Linked DNA regions of Bremerella sp. P1. The protein of the gene in region 2 binds, or shares a complex with, the protein of the main gene of each other region. Links are inferred from orthologs where the notes say so. Each region holds a gene or a part of one and is shown on either strand. Other genes may lie near its edges.

Region 1 (5,362 bases), 4.4 Mb from region 2 along the record:
GCAGATGGCTGCGTTCCAGGCCCTACGCACCCAAGGTGAGCCAGTCGTCGTCGAGAAACTGCTGCAGTGGCGAGAGCAGGCGATTACCAACTATCGCGAACTGCTGGAACTGCTATTGGTCGTGAACCAACATCAGCTGAGCGATATCAGCGGCGACCACCAGGAGATGGTCGAGTACGATCGACAACGTGCCGTGAAAGAGTTCATGCTCGAACGAATCATCATGACGACGGTGAGTACGGCCTCGGCGGCTCGCATCCTCTCGTCGGTCGTGGCCGCGGTTGCTCCGGAGCACAAGCAATCGCTGGAGAATCTCGAAAAGGAAATCGGTGCCGAACAGACGCTGGCAGTCGATCTGCTGGCTGCGATCCTGGCAGGCGATACCGAGGCCGTGCAGAAGCACTTCCCACCGATGCTCAATACGCTGAAAGACAAGCCACTGCTATACGTGCCGATCTCGAAGCGGGGTGGGCCACTGCGAATTGTCTCGACTCGCGTTCGCCAATCGACCATTCGTGAACTGCTGCACTGGCTACCGCGCATCGGACAGTACGACTTCTCGCGTCAAATGCTCGACACGGCGCGGAAGATGGAAAACGACAACCCGATCGGTCCTGGCGCAATCACCGAGTTCGACGCTCTGTTTGAAACAGGCTTCCTGGCAATCATCGATGCAGTTGTAGCTTCGTCCGAAAGCTGGGAAGTTGCCAAAGAGGGAGCATCGGAACTCGACAACGCCCTGGTCGAGTGCCTGGAGCATGTCACCCAGAACCTGTTAATCGTGTGGCTCAATCACAGCCGGACGCTCCGTTTGTCGGCGGTCGAGAAGTTTTCTGACCCAGGTCAATGGAAGCTTGTTCAAGCTTTTATTCAGCGGTACGGGGCCGACCTGTTCACCCAACACTTCTTCAATCGCGGCAATATCCGTAGCATTCTGCATGGTGGCGTAGAAACCTGGATCGAGAAGGTTCGCCAGCAGTGGCCCGAAGAAGACTGGCCCCTGTTCATTCAGGCCATGGGAACGAATATCAATCGGACCGAATCGATTGCCTGCTTCAGCATGGTACTGGAAGCGGTGTTGGAGAACTTCGCCGAGTACCGCGATTACAACAGCACGACCACGCAAAGTGACCGGGGCGAGTACCTCTACATGTTCCTCGACTTCCTGCGACTTCGTACCGCGTACGATCGGGTCTCGTGGAACCTTAAGCCGATCGTCATGACGCACGAGGTGCTTGTCCGAACCGGGCACTCAGAAGCAGCCCAGATGTGGCGCAAGGCCTTGGCCGATCGCATCGAAGACGAAGCCGACAAATACGTACAGAAGCTGCGTAACCTACAACGCGAATACGCCATGCAGATGCCCACCGTAGCCGACCGCATCAAGGAGCGTTTCGTCAGACCGCTGGCCGTCGACCGCATCTGCTCGCTGGTCGAACAATCGATGACCAACATGGGAAGTGAAGAGGCCAACACGGCCTTCAAACTCCTGTACGATGAGGCGGAAGCCTTGGTCGAAGAGCCCAGCGGCGTGGGGCTCGATATTCCGGCATGGCTCAAGGCCCTGGACGAGGAAGTAACGAAAGTCGAACTCGAAGCTAGCTTCTCGACCGAAAACGAAGCCTGGCAACCTGGTGAAGCGATTCCGCTCAGGAAGCTTTCTCTGGAAGAAGTTCACGACCAAATCGACAGCTGGACGACCCATTTCCCTTCCGGTGGAGACGACGAAGAGGAATAATGAGTCAGTTAGTAGTTTTCAGTGTTCAGTTTTCAGCAAAATCCTTTCTACTGAATACTTCGCATTGAAGACTTGCACTGCATCGCCGCTCTGAGAATTCAGGATGTCGGCAATCCGAGCCATCGTCGAAACAGGTACCAAGCAATGAACTTTCGAGTTGAAATCCCCATCTACCGTGGGCCGCTCGATCTTTTGCTGTACCTGGTGCGTAAGCACGAACTCGATATCGTCGATATTCCCATTGCTCAGGTAACCCAGCAGTACCTGGCCTATCTGGAAATCCTCAAGGCGATGGACGTCAACAGTGTGGCCGACTTCCTGGAGATGGCCAGCACGTTGATCGAGATCAAATCGAAATTGGTCCTGCCGCAAGTCGAGGACGCCGACGAAGATGCCATCGACGATCCGCGCGAGCAGCTCGTTGAACGCCTGTTGGAATATAAGCGATTCAAAGACGCCGCCAGCTTGTTAGAAGATCAAGGTCGCAACTGGCAGCGACGATTCACGCGCATCGCCGATGACCTGCCTCCGCGGAAGGTCGATGTGGCCGATCAGCCGATCAACGAAGTCGAGCTGTGGGACCTGGTCAGCGCGCTCAATCGTCTCCTGAAAGACAGTAAGGCTCAACAGCCAACCAATATCGTTTATGACGACACCCCGATCCGCGTGCACATGAAAGCAGTGCACGAGCGGATTGTTCACGAAGGAAAGGTCCGCTTTCACACCCTTTTTCCACCAGATGCCGCCAAGAGCCGCATCATTGGTATCTTCCTCGCCCTGCTGGAATTGATCCGCCACTATAATACGCTGGCACATCAGGACGAGGGAGAAAGCGAAATCTGGCTTACCGCCGGCGAAGGATTCTCGGCCGAAGTTCATTTTGAAGATGTCGATGAATACGAACCAGGAAAAGCAGCTGCCGAGTGAACCTGAGTTGGCAGATGACCGTCCTTTCCTTCCTCGACTAACCACACCCTGATAGAGCGCGATCGGCATTCACGTCGATTCGACGCCCGGTCAAACTCACTCTGCCCTGCAAGAGGACGCAGAGGGCCCCAAAGAGATACGCAACTAGACTTTCACAATTATGCTCGACAACGCACCGCTGCGAAAACTTGAATTCAACGGACTGACCATCGAGGGCTATTCCCGCGCGGCTGTTCAAACCTACTGGCGCATTCCGGAAATGAAGCTCGGCTTCGACCTGGGACTGCAGCCGTGGGACTTTATGGGCACGGCAACCTGGTTTGTTTCTCATGCCCACCTCGACCATATTGCCGCGCTGCCGGTATATGTTTCCCGCCGCCGGCTGATGAAAATGCCCCCGCCGGTAATCTACATGCCCGAAGTCGCGGTCGGCCCTGCCCTGCAGGTCCTCAAGGCGTTTAGCCGATTGGATCGCGGGAAGATGCCATGCACGATTAATCCGGTTCTGCCGGGCGCGGAAATCGAACTCTCCCGCGAACTGATCGTCAACGCCTACGAAACCAAGCACACCGTTCCGTCGGTTGGCTATGTTGTTTCGCAGCGACGCCGGAAACTGAAACCGGAGTACCAAAACCTTCCGGGGGATCAAATCCGTGACCTGCGACTTGGTGGTACCGAGGTCACCGAAGAGCATCGTCATCCGCTGCTGGCCTATCTAGGCGACAGCCGTGCCGAAGCGATGGACAACAATCCGCAGTTTTACGAAGCCGATATCTTGATCATGGAGATGACGTTCGTCTCGCCGGAGCATCGCAAGGAAAAGATCCACAAGATGGGTCACATTCACTTGGATGACGTGGTGGCGCGGCAAGATCGTTTTCAGAACAAGAAGATCATCGCCTCACATTTCAGTACGCGATACAACAATCGTCAGATCCAAGAGCACGTCAAAGCCAAGCTGCCGGAAATGCTCGACGGTCGGCTGCACTTGTGGTTATGAGCGACTCTCACGGTACGACCGATTCTCCCCGCAGTGCGTACATTCATGTTCCTTTCTGTACGCATCGCTGCGGATACTGCAATTTTACGGTCATCGCCGGTCGCGACGACCTGACCGGTGCCTACCTGGAAGCGATCGAGAAGGAACTGGCGCAGCTTGGCCAGCCGCAGGAAGTCGACACGCTATTTCTCGGCGGCGGCACGCCAACGCATCTTTCGCCCCCAGAGCTTGAGCAACTTCTTTCGCTGGCAACCACTTGGTTCCCCCTGGCCCCAGGTGCCGAGCTAAGCGTGGAAGCCAACCCCATCGACATCACGCCTGAGAAAGCCGAAGTGCTTGAGTCCGCTGGGGTCAATCGCGTTAGCCTGGGCGTGCAGTCGTTTCGTAGTGACAAACTGAAATTGCTTGAACGTGACCACGACCGAGCCCAGGTAGAAGCCGCTGCCGAGCTGCTATTACCTCGTATTCCCAACCTAAGCTTCGACCTCATCTTTGCCGCCCCAGGAGAAACACTTGCCCAATGGGAAGACGATCTTCAGTCGGCCATTGAGCTGGGCCCGACTCATATTTCCACCTATGGCCTGACCTTTGAAAAGGGAACGACCTTCTGGAATCGACTGCATCACGACCAGCTCCATGAAGTCGACGAGGAGTTGCAGCGCGAGATGTACCTGGCTGGCATAGCCTGTCTTACCGAGGCAGGCTTTCAACACTACGAGGTCTCGAACTTTTCTCTCCCGAATTACGAAAGCCGCCACAACATGCAGTACTGGCTGGGCAAGCGTTACTTCGCCGCCGGCCCTGGGGCTTCACGTCACGTGGGAATGATTCGTGAAACCAATCACCGGAGCACGACCGCTTACATCCGCAGGATGCAACAAGGCAGCTCTCCAGTGGCAGAACACGAAAAGCTCACATTGCAAATGAAAGCCAGGGAACAACTCGTATTTGGACTGCGGATGCTTGGCGGCATCCATATTCCCACCTTTCAGAAGGATACGGGCATGACTCCATGGGAGTTGTGTGGGACAGAAATTGACCAGTTCCTGCAATTAGAACTACTAAACTATAGTTATGAGCGCTTACGATTAACGCGTGAAGGGCTACTACTTGCTGATACCATTTGCGTCGAATTGCTTTGAGCCAAGAACGCGCTAAACCACTAGCGTTCACCACTCTACAAGGTGCTGCGAGGCCCATTCTGCCGTAGGCAAACCATAAGCCTACTAGGCTTTCCGGGACAAAATGTTCTTGCTCTGTGATATTTTGTTCTTTGTACCGAACTACTAATCATGTAGAGTGGAGGTGTGTGAAACGAAAAGATTTTCGCAACTTCACGCAAAACTCTTTCTGCCAACCATGGTTCAACCAGAATAGCTCTCGACGAAAGATACGTTCGACTGCTGTTCATCTAACGGAACAAAATTGTCGAGGCGTCGATTGCATCGCCTTAGGGGAAGTTCCCCGGCGATGACCCACCCCCAATCCCTTGGCCAGTTAACCTGGGAGTGACGCCATGATTCAGATTAAGCATCGCATTACAGGCGAAGTCCTGTACGAGATCGACGCAGACGCGTTGGCAGGCGCCAAGCTCGTCGGCAAGAATCTCGCAGGGGCAGACCTGTCCTCACTGGTGCTGCGCAATTGCGTTTTTGATAGCGACAACCTGGACGAAGTTTCTTTCGAGAATTCAGATC
Region 2 (6,685 bases):
TTCTTTGGCCGAGTGCGCTCAGCTACACCATGCTACTGATGTTGGGAATCGGACTAGCGACCATGCTCGGGCAATACTTCGGTACGTTTCGCAATAGTCCCCACGGAGCACGTTTCGCCACGATCGGAAGTCTCGGAGGCCCGGCGGTTCTTTACGTTGCGTTGTTAATCCTCCGTGTCTACTCAGTCGATTGGACTCGCCCCGATGCCTCGGTAACTTCGCCCGAGGAACACCTGTTGATCTGGCCAAGCATTGCGATCGCCTCGCTCACGTGTGGTTGGTTCAACGGCCGGTGGGCATGGAAACTTGCGAAGCATGCCGGAAACGAACCTCCGCGATTGCTCACGATCTCGCTTCGAGAGATCATGGTCTTTTGTGCCGTTGTGGGGCTCCTGATGATCCCGGCCAGCTATCGTGCCAGCGTCAATCCGTCCCTTTATCGAGCAAACGTTTCCGTGCCGGATGCGCCGATTGCCGTTCCCCCAGGGGCTCAGGCCATTGAGTACGAACGCCAGCGAGACGGGCGGATACTGGTCAGCTACAAGATCGACGAAGCGGCCTTCCACCAATGGATTACCAGCGAGGACTCGGACGTTCATCACTATGGCGGCCTCTGGGAAGAAATTGCCAGTCCACTCAACGTACACCGGCCAGACCCCAGTCGCATTCCGTTGCCGATCTCAGAAGGCAATCATCAAGTTAACAAGGGACTTGCCGTGTATTGGAAGACCGAGACGCTGCATCACACCATCACCTATGATCGTGATACCGAGACGGCGTTCTACCAAGAACTGGCGATCTCGGAATAGCTTCATGCCTTGAGTCCCCATACAACATCACGTTAAAAGAAGTTTTCTTACGAATGCTTGCCATTGGCTGGATATCTGGGATCGCCTCCTACTTTGTCCGGCTGGGGTGGAATTACGTCTTGCTTTTTTGATTCATCGCTACCACGGTCCGCTTTCTTAAAGAAAGCAAACGTCATGAATACCCCGCAACCTTCGCCAGACCATGCCGAGCTTGCCGTGACCGGCATGGGGATCAGTTTGCTGGTCGCGATGATCTCGGGGCCGTTGGCCATCTTTGCTCCTTGGCGAACGGCGTTCCTAGCAAGCTGTATTGCGATGTTTGTATTTCTATGGGCCGTAACAATGTTGATCGCCCAGTATATGGCCAGCATCAGGCGGGATGTGTTCGCCTCGAAGATCATTTGCCTGCAATGGGGCAGCCTTGCGACCTGCGCGTCGATCGCTTTGATGTGGTATGCCGGCCGAACGATCTCACGGCATGGTCTGGACGTGTCCGAGTTAGGCTTCACGTCGATCGGGCTTGTCGCTCTGGTTATTGCCACCCTCATCTTCACGGTGGGCAACTGGCGATGGCGTCAGCGGCTTCTGGAAGCCAGTAAGCAAGGCATGACAACAACTCCCTGGAGCCAGCTAACCATCGTCGACATCATGGCCGCGACTTTGGTAACGGCGATCGTCTTAGGGACGTTTAGCTTTCTGTTTCGGCAGTAGCTGTTTACGCCACCGAGATATCCCCGTCGCCCGTCTCGTGTACGTCGTCGAACCGTACGCTCACGCGTTTCGAGATGCCGGACTCTTGCATCGTCACGCCGTGCAGGGTCGTGGCGGCGGCCATGGTGGCTTTGGAGTGGCTCACGATCACGAAGCGGGTCCAATCCAGAAAGCCATTCAATACGTCCACAAAACGGCCGATATTGGCTTCGTCAAGCGGGCCGTCCACTTCGTCCAGAATACAGAACGGGCTGGGGCGGAACTGGAAGATGGCCAGCAGGAGCGTGACGGCAGTCAAAGCACGTTCGCCACCGGATAGCAGCGAGATGTTGAGCGAGCTTTTGCCCGGCGGGGTGGCGATGACATCGATGCCCGCTTCCAGGATATCGACCCCTTCTTCGATGATGATATCGGCCGAACCGCCACCGAACACGCGGCGGAACATCACCTGGAAATTGCTGCGAACTGTTTCCAGCGTTTCCTCGAACAGGCGGCGGCTGTCGACGTTGATCTTGTTGATGATCTTTTCGAGCGACTCTTTCGCTTCGGTCAGGTCCTTCAGCTGGCCATCAAGCTGCTCGAAGCGAGCCTGGAATTCGTCCAGTTCCTTCAAGGCCTCCATGTTGACCGAGCCGATATTGCTGATCTTCCGCCGCAGGTCGGCGATTTCTTCATCGATCGCGGCCCGGTCGCCAGGCAGTTCGATCTCTTCGGTATCGAGCTCGACTTCGGAGATCTCGATCTGATAGTCGTCTCGTAGGCGACGCTCCAACGTGCTGCGTTCGTGCCGCAGGTCGGTGAAGGCCAGCTCCTTGCGGTGAAGCTGATCGTCAGCCGTTCGCTGCTTCTGTCGAGCCTCGACCAGCTTGGCGGTATGTTCGGCTTTCGCTTTTTCCAAATCCTTGCGAGCGCCACGTTCGGTCGCCAGCAATTCCTGCGACTCGGTCAGTTGCAGCATCGCCGAGGCGTACTCGCTAGTGGCCCGCAGGATCTCCAGCTGCTGGCTTTCGAGCTTGGCTCGATTCTGGGCGATTGCCGTGTGAATCTCTTGGATCGACGCTTTGCGTTCATCAAGGTTGGCCTGTAGCCGCTCGCTGCTGGCCTGGTGGGCTTCGACCTGCTGCTCGGCGCGGGCGAGTTCCACCTTCAGACCGGTGATCTGGCCACGGCTATCGCTGAGGCTCGCTTCGAGTTCGCCCAAGACCTGCGTCAGGCCTTCGCTGTCTTGCTCCAGCTGGGTGATCGTTTCCCGGGTCGAAGTAAGCTCTTGCTCTTTCTCTGCCAGCTGCTTTTGGTCGTTCTCGATGCGAGTCGTGATCGTTTCGCGCTGCTCGATCCGCTTGGAAAGCTCGGAGTCGGCGTCGGTGATGCGTGACTCAAGCCGCTGCTTCACCAGGCGATGCTCGGTAAGCACCGACGAGGCTTCTTGCTGTTGGCCAACCAGTTCTTCCAGGGCCTGCTTTTGCTGGGCAACGGAAGCTTGAATTTCTTCCAGGATCGCTTGTTTCTTTTCGAGAGCCTGCTGAAGCTTCTCGACTTCATTTCGCAGTGCCCGCAGCTCACTACGCCGCGAGATGATACCACCGACGTTGGTCGTCGGGCCGGCATAGACGCGGCCATCCGCTTCCAGCATCTCACCGTCGCGGGTGATGAAGCGGAGCGGCTGCTTGTAACGTTTCTTCAGTTCCAACGCACTGCGGGCATTGTCGACAAACCAGATACCACCTAGCAGGAAGCGTGCAACCGGCAGGAAATCGTCTTCGGCTTCAACAAAATCAAGGGCATTGCCCAACACTCCGGGTTCGTGCCGCAGTCCGGACGGCTCGTCATCCTCTCGATTGGGTAACGACTCCATGTCGAGCAGACCGACGCGACCCGGGAAAATCACTTCTCGCTCCAACACTTGCTGCAGCAGCTCGCCGTTTTCCAAGATCACCAGCTGAGCCGAATCCCCCAAGGCGATTTCGATCAGCCGAGCGTATTCGACATCAACACGAACCACATCAGCGACCAGGCCGATCACCGATTGAAACAGCGGAAGCCGTTCGACGCGTGCCCGGGAAAGGATTTCCTTGACGCCGGAGTTCACCCCTTCGCTGGTGCGTTCCAGTTCATCAAGCACCGAAGCTCGTTCCGCGGCGACCGCTCGGCGGCGAGACAGGGCATCCAGGTCCGCCTGAATATCGGCTGCTTCCTGCTCCTGCTTTCGCAATGCTCCCTTGGCGTCGGTCACATCGGCCTGGGCGGTCGACAGATGCTCGACCAGGCCGCCTTCATCCTCGGTCAGCTGTTCGAGCTCACTACGATGCTCATCCAGGCGGGTCTCGTCGCGCTCGATGTTCGTCTCGATCGCTTCCAGTTGGTTCTGGTCGCTTTCGATGCGGGCCTTCACCGCACCCAGGGCATTGTCGAGCGTCGAGACATGCCGCAGCAGTTCCAGATGCTGCTGACGGTTGGCTTCGCCTTGCTCGCGTTTGGCTTCGATCTCTGCTTGCACTTCCTGGGTGGCCGCTTCCACGCTTTCCAGGTCGGCCGAGACGACGTCGCGCTGCGTCTTCGCTTTCGAGAGATCGTGCTGCGCCTCGGCCAGATCGGCAGTCAGTGTTCGCAGCGAACCGAAGTTCCGAACCAGGCTGACCGATAGCGATGTCGACTCCTGTTCCAGGTCGGTAAGTAGCCGGTACTGCATGCCGGACGAAGAGTGCAGGGTGGCCAGACGCTGGGCCAGCTTGGCGTGCTGCTCTTCCTTCTGCGAAAGCACCGACTGCAGCTCGAATAGCTTGGCTTCCGCTCCTTCAAGGCCGGCCTCCGCGTTGGTGATTACTTCCTGGGCGTTGGCCTGATCCTTGCGCAGCTCTTCCAGCTCGCTGGAATACTGCTCGACGCGAACCGATAGGCTGTTCCAGTCTTCCATCCCCACGACGGTGCGTAGCAGCTGGAGACGCTCGGTGTATTCGCGGTACTTCTGGGCCTTGCCGGCCTGGGCTTTGATGCTGCGATAGCGAGAGCCGACTTCCTCGACGATATCGGACAGCCGCACCAGGTTCTGGTCGACCCGGTCGAGCCGTCGCTGTGTTTCCAGCTTCTTGGCCTTGAAGCGGCTGATGCCGGCGGCCTCTTCGAACACGGCTCGGCGGTCGCGGGGCGAGGCCTGAAGCAGCGTATCGACTTTGCCCTGTTCAATAATACTGTAGGCGTCGGTACCGATACCCGTGCCACGGCACAGGTCTTTCACATCGCGCAGACGACACGGATGCCGATTGATGAGATATTCGCCTTCGCCACTACGAAACACACGCCGCGTGACGTGAACTTCCGGGGCGTCGATCGGCAGGGTGCCTTCGGCGTTATCAAAGATGATGGTCGCCTCGGCGGCGTTCATCGGCTTGCGGCCATGGGCGCTGGAGCCTTTGAAGATGACGTCGGCCATCTCCTTACCACGCAGGCTCTTGGCACTCTGTTCCCCCAAGACCCACTTGATCGCGTCGACGATATTCGACTTGCCGGAACCGTTCGGGCCGACCACGACCGTAATTCCCTCCGGGAATTCCAGGCGAGTCTTGTCGGCAAAACTCTTAAAGCCGTGAAGCTCTAAGGCCTTCAGCATATTCGGCTCCGACGGGGGGGCGGATTAAAAGGACGCAATGGATAAACACTCCAGAGTCCTCTAATCGAACGTCGGGATCAAGGTGTCATCCCCTTCCGCGTAGGTGGTTACCTCGGAAGACTCTTCGGTTTTGGCAGAATCTGACGACTGGGAGAAGTTATCCGTGAAGTTTTCCTGCGAAGGAGACTCCTCGGTGACCAACTCTTCCGAGCGGACGTAGCTGCGATCGGGTCGCGGCATCGCGTTCACCTCGACACGAGCAGTCAGGTAACCTTCGTTTCGCAGAGCGAAGACGTTTCGGACGATCTCGCCATAGCCACACTCGATTTCGGTGAGGGCCTTGATGATTTCCTTCAGGTCGCTCGAGCACTCCTTCTCTAGCTCGCCGCCGCCAGCTTCAAACCGCGTGACCTTGATCTTGCGATGCCCAGAAGAGCGGATCGTGAGACCATTTTGCCCCACGAAGGCCACATCGCCGGTCAGGCGAACGTCGGTTCCGAAGACTACGATTTCAGGACGATCCTTTAAGCGGAAGTGAATCATCGGCGACGAAGCCGAGCGGACGTGATGCAGTTGAACGTGATTGTCCAGCAGTTCGCCAGCGATCGAAGGAAGCTGGTTCGATCGCTTCTTCAGCTGATCGAACGCCCCGTAGCGGGCCTCGGCACTTTCCTCGTGCAGCAGACCTTCCAGGCTGTCGATCACGTCTAGGTCGTCAAACGAACCGAGCGATTGCAGGGCACGGAAGCGGAAACCATTGTTCGTGCGGGCCGCTTCGGTCAGCGGCTCGACACATGCTGGATCGTTCAAGTAAGCCAACGCTTCGGCGGAGCAGAAGCGAACCAGTTCGTTCTTGGAATCGAGTCCCTTTTTCAGCGAAGGAATCGCTTCTTTGCCGATCGCTTCCAGCTTCAGAGCACCTGCCTGAGCGGTCGACTCGACCAGCAATTCGGCTTCGCACTCGGCCAGGTATCGACGTCGGAACTCGGTCGATCGAGAAAGCGGGATAAAGCGAATCACACGCATGTAACGCGAGATGCTCTCTTTGTAGCGTGGGTGGACGTCCAGCGAGATGAACTTGTCGGTCATCGGCGTGGCGACCCCTTGCTTGGTCCCTTCGCGGTACATGTGGAAGCGACCGTTGATTGCGGCTCCGATTGCGGCACTCGCGGCGATCGAGACTTCGCCTTCGATCAAGCCTAAGCCGAGCGGGCGTTCTTCGAGCATCACCGCACCACCCAGAATGTGGCCGCGACGCATGTTTGACTTGCTATTGTTGCCTTCGATCACGCTGTCGAGAACAACCGGGCCAGAGGCCATGGCGATGTCGTTACCTTTACGGGCTCGACCACCCAGGACGGCCATTTCCGAAAGTCGCGTCGAGGGCGAGTAGCCGTTTTCGAGGCTGGTCGTGTCGGTTTCGGGTGGTGCGAACACGGTAACGTCGATCGTGTCTCCTTCGCGGGCCCCAGGCGGAATGACGGCCTCCAGCATCACCAATGCCGTATGAGGTGAGGCCAGCCATTGTTGAGGCTGATCGACCTGCAGAATACGCATT

The links.
Region 1: the proteins of smc (region 2) and PSR63_RS09935 are in contact, whole or in part, in a crystal structure (PDB 3ZGX), measured with the Bacillus subtilis proteins. The link is inferred for Bremerella sp. P1 from one-to-one orthologs.

Annotation. Positions count from the first base shown.
Region 1 is NZ_CP118164.1:2,412,905-2,418,266, forward strand. The notes cover bases 939-3,773. They hold PSR63_RS09935 (segregation and condensation protein A), read left to right. Parts: upstream 939-1,882; coding sequence 1,883-2,665; downstream 2,666-3,773. Other genes in these bases: PSR63_RS09930 (hypothetical protein), read left to right, coding at 939-1,738; PSR63_RS09940 (MBL fold metallo-hydrolase), read left to right, coding at 2,826-3,665; hemW (radical SAM family heme chaperone HemW), read left to right, coding at 3,662-3,773. Also shown: more of PSR63_RS09930, read left to right, coding at 1-938; more of hemW, read left to right, coding at 3,774-4,807; PSR63_RS09950 (pentapeptide repeat-containing protein), read left to right, coding at 5,182-5,362. UniProt on the Bacillus subtilis protein: Participates in chromosomal partition during cell division. May act via the formation of a condensin-like complex containing Smc and ScpB that pull DNA away from mid-cell into both cell halves.
Region 2 is NZ_CP118164.1:6,837,047-6,843,731, forward strand. What follows is about bases 1,325-5,482. They hold smc (chromosome segregation protein SMC), read right to left. Parts: upstream 5,128-5,482; coding sequence 1,525-5,127; downstream 1,325-1,524. Other genes in these bases: PSR63_RS27665 (hypothetical protein), read left to right, coding at 1,325-1,520; PSR63_RS27675 (flagellar basal body P-ring protein FlgI), read right to left, coding at 5,188-5,482. Outside these bases: PSR63_RS27660 (hypothetical protein), read left to right, coding at 1-809; more of PSR63_RS27665, read left to right, coding at 984-1,324; more of PSR63_RS27675, read right to left, coding at 5,483-6,685. UniProt on the Bacillus subtilis protein: Required for chromosome condensation and partitioning.